One region of the Arthrobacter sp. Sr24 genome, then DNA from elsewhere that is predicted to be linked to it. Evidence: predicted binding sites of a transcription regulator. Region 1 holds the regulator's gene; the other holds the start of a gene.
What was found. Region 1 encodes LexA, which represses DNA repair genes until DNA is damaged. Its sites were predicted from a motif close to TCGAACANNTGTTCGA; they were not measured.
Positions count from the first base shown of each region.

Region 2: a site for LexA is predicted at 1,881-1,896, ahead of ACX80D_RS07645 (HNH endonuclease signature motif containing protein). Genes of this name have one in related genera too.

Region 1 covers NZ_JBTNDB010000014.1:37,646-41,006, forward strand. The annotation lists gene ACX80D_RS10730 (ATP-dependent DNA helicase) at 1-1,079, shown strand, start outside; gene lexA (transcriptional repressor LexA) at 1,200-1,943, opposite strand; gene ACX80D_RS10740 (LysM peptidoglycan-binding domain-containing protein) at 2,223-2,783, shown strand; gene ACX80D_RS10745 (histidinol-phosphate transaminase) at 2,860-3,361, shown strand, end outside.
Region 2 covers NZ_JBTNDB010000008.1:66,629-69,989, reverse strand. The annotation lists gene ACX80D_RS07660 (acyl-CoA thioesterase) at 192-680, opposite strand; gene ACX80D_RS07655 (hypothetical protein) at 846-1,304, shown strand; gene ACX80D_RS07650 (DUF456 domain-containing protein) at 1,327-1,827, opposite strand; gene ACX80D_RS07645 (HNH endonuclease signature motif containing protein) at 1,939-3,361, shown strand, end outside.

The DNA.
Region 1 (3,361 bases):
CGCAGGGACTCAATGAAGTGCAGGCGCAGGCTGTGGAGCAGTTGCGTGATGCAGTGCGAGCAGCTTTGTCCGATTCGAAGCCGGAGGGCAATGCTGCCGCCGACGGCGGGCGTTCCATTGCCCGTTCCAGGCTCAACTTGATCTTCGATTTATGCGAACGTTTGCTGGTTGCCAATGATGCTCGGGAGGTGGTGTGGGCGTCGCGTCCAGGCGCCTTCGCGCCGGGGAAGGGCTATCAGAAAGCGGATGAAACTGAGCCGGCGGTGCTCAATATTGCGCCACTGAGCGTGGCGATGAAATTGCGCGAAGGGTTGTTTGCCGACCGGACGGTGGTGCTCACTTCAGCAACACTGGCTATCGGCGAGTCATTCCAATCCACCGCTGGCGGGCTGGGGCTTTTGGGCCCCAGCGCTCCCGCCTGGACGGGAGCGGATGTGGGTTCACCATTCGACTACCCCAAACAAGGCATGCTCTATGTTGCGGCCCATCTGCAGAAACCCGGTTTCGGGATGTCCGCTGAGCAATTAGATGAATTGGAAGCGCTCATCACCGCGGCAGGTGGCGGAACCCTGGCGCTGTTCTCTTCGCGGCGTGCTGCTGAAGATGCGGCTGAGAAGCTCCGCAAGAAGCTCAAGGTGAAGATCTTGTGCCAGGGCGACTCCTCCATGTCCGGACTCATTAAGCAGTTCGCCGACGAACCGGACACCTGCCTTTTTGGCACCATGTCGCTATGGCAGGGTGTTGATGTTCAAGGAGCCTCCTGCCGGCTGGTGGTGATTGATAGGATCCCGTTCCCGCGCCCAGACGATCCACTGGTCACGGCGCGTGCTCGGGCCGTGGCGCAAAGTGGCGGCGACGGATTTATTGCCATCTCTGCCACTCATGCCGCTGTGCGGTTAGCCCAGGGTGTGGGCCGCTTGATCCGTTCCAGCCAGGACCGGGGAGTGGTTGCTGTGCTAGATTCTCGGTTGGCCAATGCCAGCTACGGCGGTTTTCTACGCGCTGCGTTGCCGCCCTTCTGGTCCACTAAGGACCGAGCCGTGGCTTTGGGTGCCCTGAAGCGTCTCTCCGGCAAGTAGTCCCAGCGACGCCAAAGCACCCCCGTCAGCTATCGAGCTTACGGGGGTGCATTTGTATTTCTGCGCTAGGATCCGGCCGCGGCGCACCAGCAGCTACTCGTTGATAATGACTGGCAACGGTTAGAGACTTCGGAGGACCGAGACGACCTTGCCCATGATGGTGGCATGGTCACCCAGAATCGGCTCATAGCGGGTGTTCTGTGGCAGCAGCCACGTGTGACCGTCGCGTTGCCGGAAGGTCTTTACCGTTGCTTCATCTTCGAGCAAAGCTGCCACGATGTCCCCGTTGTTGGCTGTTGGCTGTTGACGGACAACCACCCAGTCACCGTCGCAGATGGCGGCGTCGATCATCGAGTCACCTTGAACTCGGAGCATGAAGAGCTCACCGCTGCCTACGATCTGCCGTGGCAGAGGCATGATGTCATCCACTGACTGATCAGCCAGGATGGGTCCACCTGCGGCGATACGGCCCACTAGCGGCACAAACGCGGTGTCCGAAGAGCTGCTCAGTTCGGCGAAATTCAGTCCATTGGAACTGCGGAGATTCTTGGGGGCGCTCACCCCTTCAATTTCGACAACGCCGCTGTCCAGCACCAGCGGGATAAGAACTTCCATGGCACGGGGACGCTTAGGGTCACGGCGTAAATAGCCATGGCGCTCCAGCTGGGTCAGCTGATGAGTGACGCTGGAGAGACTCGCCAGCCCCACTGAATCGCCAATTTCGCGCATCGAGGGCGGGTAGCCCTTGTCGGCAATGCATCGTTGGATGCACTCGAGAATTTTCTTCTGCCGTACCGTCAGCCCCTTCATTCCAGCGCGGCTGGGTGCTTGGGGAATGCGGTGCGGCGGGTCTGGAAGCGCCATGGTTCCGTCGGTCCTTTCGTGGCTGCCCTGAACAATGTCAGTGCCTGCTGGTGGACTGCATCTAGCGGCCAATCCTTGTTCTGCAAGTTTAAGCCACGAAGAGGCGAATTTCAAACATTTGTTCTATTTGCTCTTGGCAAGTGTCGTCTATAGATGCTAAAACTGTACTAGTAGGAAATTAGAACATACGTTCTATCGAATATGTTGATTGTGGAATCTTGGTCCGATGGATGCAGCTAGCCCAGGGATCCTAGGTTCACGGTGAAAGGACCAGAAATCATGAACGCATTGCTTATCTCCCACGCATCCTTTGGCGCGTCCCTAGCCGGTGCGGCGCCCACTGTGAGTAGTGCTGGTAATCATGGCGGTGTTCGAAGCGGTGCTGTTCGAAGCGGTGCTGTTCGATCCACCAGTATGCGGGCGCCCGCTGCCCAGTCTGACGAAGCACGGTTTGGTGCAGAGTCGTCCGGGGAAATGGGTCGTAGTTCCCTGAACGTGCTTGCCGGTGCTGGGCTCAGTTTGACACGCCGTGGCCGGTTGGTGTTCTTCGGTATCCCGGCCATCGCTGCCGCGGCGCTGATCTTGTTTGTTTCTTTCGCCATCATGGCTGGCTCGTTTGCTAGTCCGGCAAACGCGGCTAGTGAGGTAAAGGCGGTCAACATGGCTGACTATGCTGTGGCTGTGACAGTCCTGCAGGGCGACAGTTTGTGGAGCATCGCCGGTGCTGCCGACCCCACTCGCGATGTGCGTCATGTGGTCCGTGAAATCATTGCGTTGAACGAGCTGGGCACGGGCGTTCTGCAGGCAGGTCAGCGACTTTACGTCCCCATCCCGAAGTAGCGTTACTCCGGGAGACGGTGTCCGCATGGTGTCATCGTTTCGGACTTTTCCGCGGCCTGCAAATATGCTGGAAGGTATGGACCAGTTTGAACGCCTAAGTCAATTGCCGCTTCGTGACGACTTGCGTGGCCAGCACCCCTACGGAGCACCACAGCTTGATGTTCCGGTGCTGTTGAATGTCAATGAAAATACCTTTGGTGTTCCGGCAGACGCCAAGGAAGCAATCCTGGCAGCCGTGGCTCAAGAGCTAGATGGACTAAACCGCTACCCGGACAGGGAATTCACCGTCCTGCGCCAAGAGTTGGCGGCGTATCTTGGCCACAGCCTAAGTGAAGATAATCTTTGGGCGGCCAACGGTTCCAATGAGGTGCTCCAGCAGTTGCTGCAGGCCTTCGGAGGCCCGGGACGCACCGTAATGGGATTCCCTCCCACATATTCCATGTACCCGCTGCTGGCCAGCGGAACCGGAACAGGGTACATTGCAGGATCCCGTGCTCAGGACTACAGCCTTTCTGCAGAATCCGCCGCCGAACAGGTTCGTCAGCACGCGCCAAACCTCGTTTTCCTCTGCTCGCCCA
Region 2 (3,361 bases), on a different contig from region 1:
GTTGTCTCTGCTGTAGCTGAAGCTGCACCTGAAGTTGCACCTGAAGTTGCACCGCCTGTTATTGCCGAGCCGCATTTCTACCGGCGGACATTCTTAGAACCGTCGGACACCTTGTATTTGCGACCGGAGACCCTTGCGTTCCATGAGTATTCCACCTTACGCTGGCCAGCATCGCTTGGTTTGGAGATGACTCAGGGCTTGAAGTTTTTTGGACCCTGCAGTGTCGCCAATTGGGCCTTCTTGGTGTCCGTCAAACGCACCAAAGTGCCGCTGGGCTCATGGAAAAACGCCAAAACGGTCTCAGCAATGACGCACTTTTTCTCCGTGACCGGATCGAAAACGGCGTAAGCAACCGTAAAACTGGCTCCCTTGATGGCGCTGACCCACACCTGCACCACCGCGGCAATATTGCGGTAGTTCAGAGGCGTCAAATATTTGACCCGATGCTCCACCACCAGCGCCTGGGTGCTCTCCGGAAGGTCGGAGAATATGGGCTGCGCCACCTCAACTCCAGGAAGACCGGTGCCAGCAGGTGGACCAAAGGCATGAACCCGAGCCTCCTCGAGAATTCTCAGCACTTCCACATTGTTGATGTGTCCGTAGGCATCCATGTCCCCCCAGCGCATCGGAACATGCAGCGTAAGCCGCCGTCCGGCGTCGTGCTTCACCTCAGAATCCATCACACCAAAATCCTTCACGGATGATGCCGCCTTCCTGATTGTGGCCATATTTGCGGTACCGAAACGGGACGCCGGCCGGCTCTGCGCGCATGTTCAGATACTAGTAGGAAGCAGGAATGAGGGCGTTCGCGGCAAACAGTCAGAGTGGTTCGGTAACATGTGGCCATGCCTGTAGCCCCCTTCAGTCGCCGCCGTGTGGAAATTGTTCTGGTTCCCATCGTGGCTGCCTTTTGCATGGCCTTCATCATTGGCGCCATTGTCTTGGACCGCGACGCCGGCCCCTGCCCCACACCTAACTGGAACAACCAGCTCACGCTATCTCTGACGGGCAATGTCGAGGCCATGGCCGTGAGCGCATGCGCTGGGGCTGATTGCATTCCGGTGCCACCCACTTTCGCCAAGAATTCCACGGAAAAATCGGGGCTGCTCACCCACCAAAAGGATGGTTCTTGGCTCTTCAACGTGGCCGCGAACCCTCCCAAGTCCGTCAGTTTCCGGGTGTACGACCGTAGCGGGAACATTGTGGCTGCACAGTCGACTGCCTTGAACTGGACTCGCGTTTCCGGCAATGAACGCTGCGGTGGACGGATGTCGCCCATCAATGTTGTGCTTGACGTCCCGTAGAGCTTTTTGTTGAGGTGGCGCGCTACCTATTCAGAAAGTAAATGAGTACGCCCGTGACCCACGTTCCTGCTGCCAGTGCGGCGAAACCGAACTCTGCCAGGATCCCTAAACCTGTTGCCTTCAGAGCTGCAACGGAGGACGACACTGCCGGTTTGAACTCCTTTTGGCGGGCAAATTCCGAAAGGAAAAGTCCGACGGCGAATCCCAGCAGGAGCCCCACCACCGGTACCACGAAGAAACCAACCACTCCCAGAACAAGCCCAATGACCACTGAGCGGCCGGGGATGGAGCGTTCCTTCATGGCCTTGCCCGTCAGCACCGCGCTGGAAGCCATTCCCGCGGCGACAAAGAGTAGGCCCACCCCGAACACGATCCAACCCAGGGGCCCTCCAACCACGATCGCCCACGTCAGCAGACTTGCGGCAATGAGGATGCTTCCGGGCAATACCGGCACGATGACGCCCACTGCACCCGCTGCGATGGCCAGCCCACAAACAATGCTCCATATGATCTGTGTATCCATACGGCAAGTGTGCCATCTCCTGTTGGTCGCCGCTTCTGGCAACAAAAAACTATTCGTATATATATTTGGGAATCTATAGCATAAGCATAACGATGAGCGTAATATGAAAGTATGAGTAATCCGGAGAATGTCCCCGGAGACCGGGGCTATAAAGCCACACAGGATGTGGTTACACTCCTCAGCGCTATTACTCTTCCCTCTATTGAACCCTTTGGTACTGACAGTCCCCTTCTTGAAGGGATAGCGCTTGACGCTCCAGCCTCGATGTCGGGCCCTGAGCAGCCTTCAAAATTGGGTGTGGCCCGGGCACAATATGACACGTCCATAGCCGCCTTGGAAGTCCTAAAACGGATAGAAGATCGTCTCGCAGCAACCAAGGCCGCCTTGGTAGCCAATCTCATGGCCGCTGCAGCCATTGAAGCACAAGCCTCCTTCTTAGACTCGTGGCAATCGGGCATCTACGAATCCAGCGCCCACAGCGAATTGGCGCTGACTCTGCTCATTCCCGAACGCACGGCCGCCACACTGGCGCATCACTCAACGGAGCTGGTCAACAACTATCCCCAGACGTTCCAGCTGCTGCGGACGGGCGTCATTTCCTTAAGACATGCGTGGACCATTGTGGATGAGGTGGAAACACTTCTGGAGACGCCCGGCATCTCCACTGCTGACGTCGCAGCCTTTGAACAGCGCCTCCTGCATCTAGCGCCAGGAACCAGCGCCGCTAGCTTTACTCCCAAAGCCAGGCGTGCAAGGGAAGCCACTCATCCGGAATCCATCAGGACCCGCACCAAGACTGCCCATTCCCAACGGGCCATGACATTGGGGCCGGGCAAGGACGGCATGTCATGGCTGACCCTTCACCTGCCATCGCTGGCGGCCGAAGGAATCTGGGTCAAGTGCACCAGAACGGCCCGAGCACTCAAAAACCTGCCCCGCACCGGCGAGAACGCTGAGTCTCAGAGCAGCCAATCCGGTGAGAACAGCCAGGCCAGCCACAGCGAAAACCGGACCTTGACTCAGTTGCGGGTGGACGTCGCAGCAGCTCTCTTACTCGGCCAACAACCACTGCCTGGTTTCTCTGCGGAGAACTCCGGTGGCAATATCCCAGCCAGCAGCACTACAACCAGCACCGGTGCCGGTGCCGGTAATGACAGCAACACTGGCGCCAGACCGGCCACTGGCGGTGATACTCGTGCGAGCGATCCGAGCAGGAGTGACCCAGCGGCTACAGAAACTGGCAGCAGCGCTGCCGACCCAGCAAATGCCAGGCCGCCAGTAGGAATAGAGTCCGATTCAGGTCTATCAGCCTCAGGCCACTCAGCCTCGGCTGGAGGTGGAGCCCCACCCACGGCGTGGAAAGGGGACGGCTCTGGATATGCAAAGGGCATGGTGGATGGAATTGCAGAGAACCCGGGCCAGGAATATATGGACCAACTTGAAGCTCTCCAGTCAAACAAACTGGTGGCCGATCCACCACTGCCCGAAGCAACCATATTGGTCACCGTACCTTTTCTGGGAGCCATGGGAATCA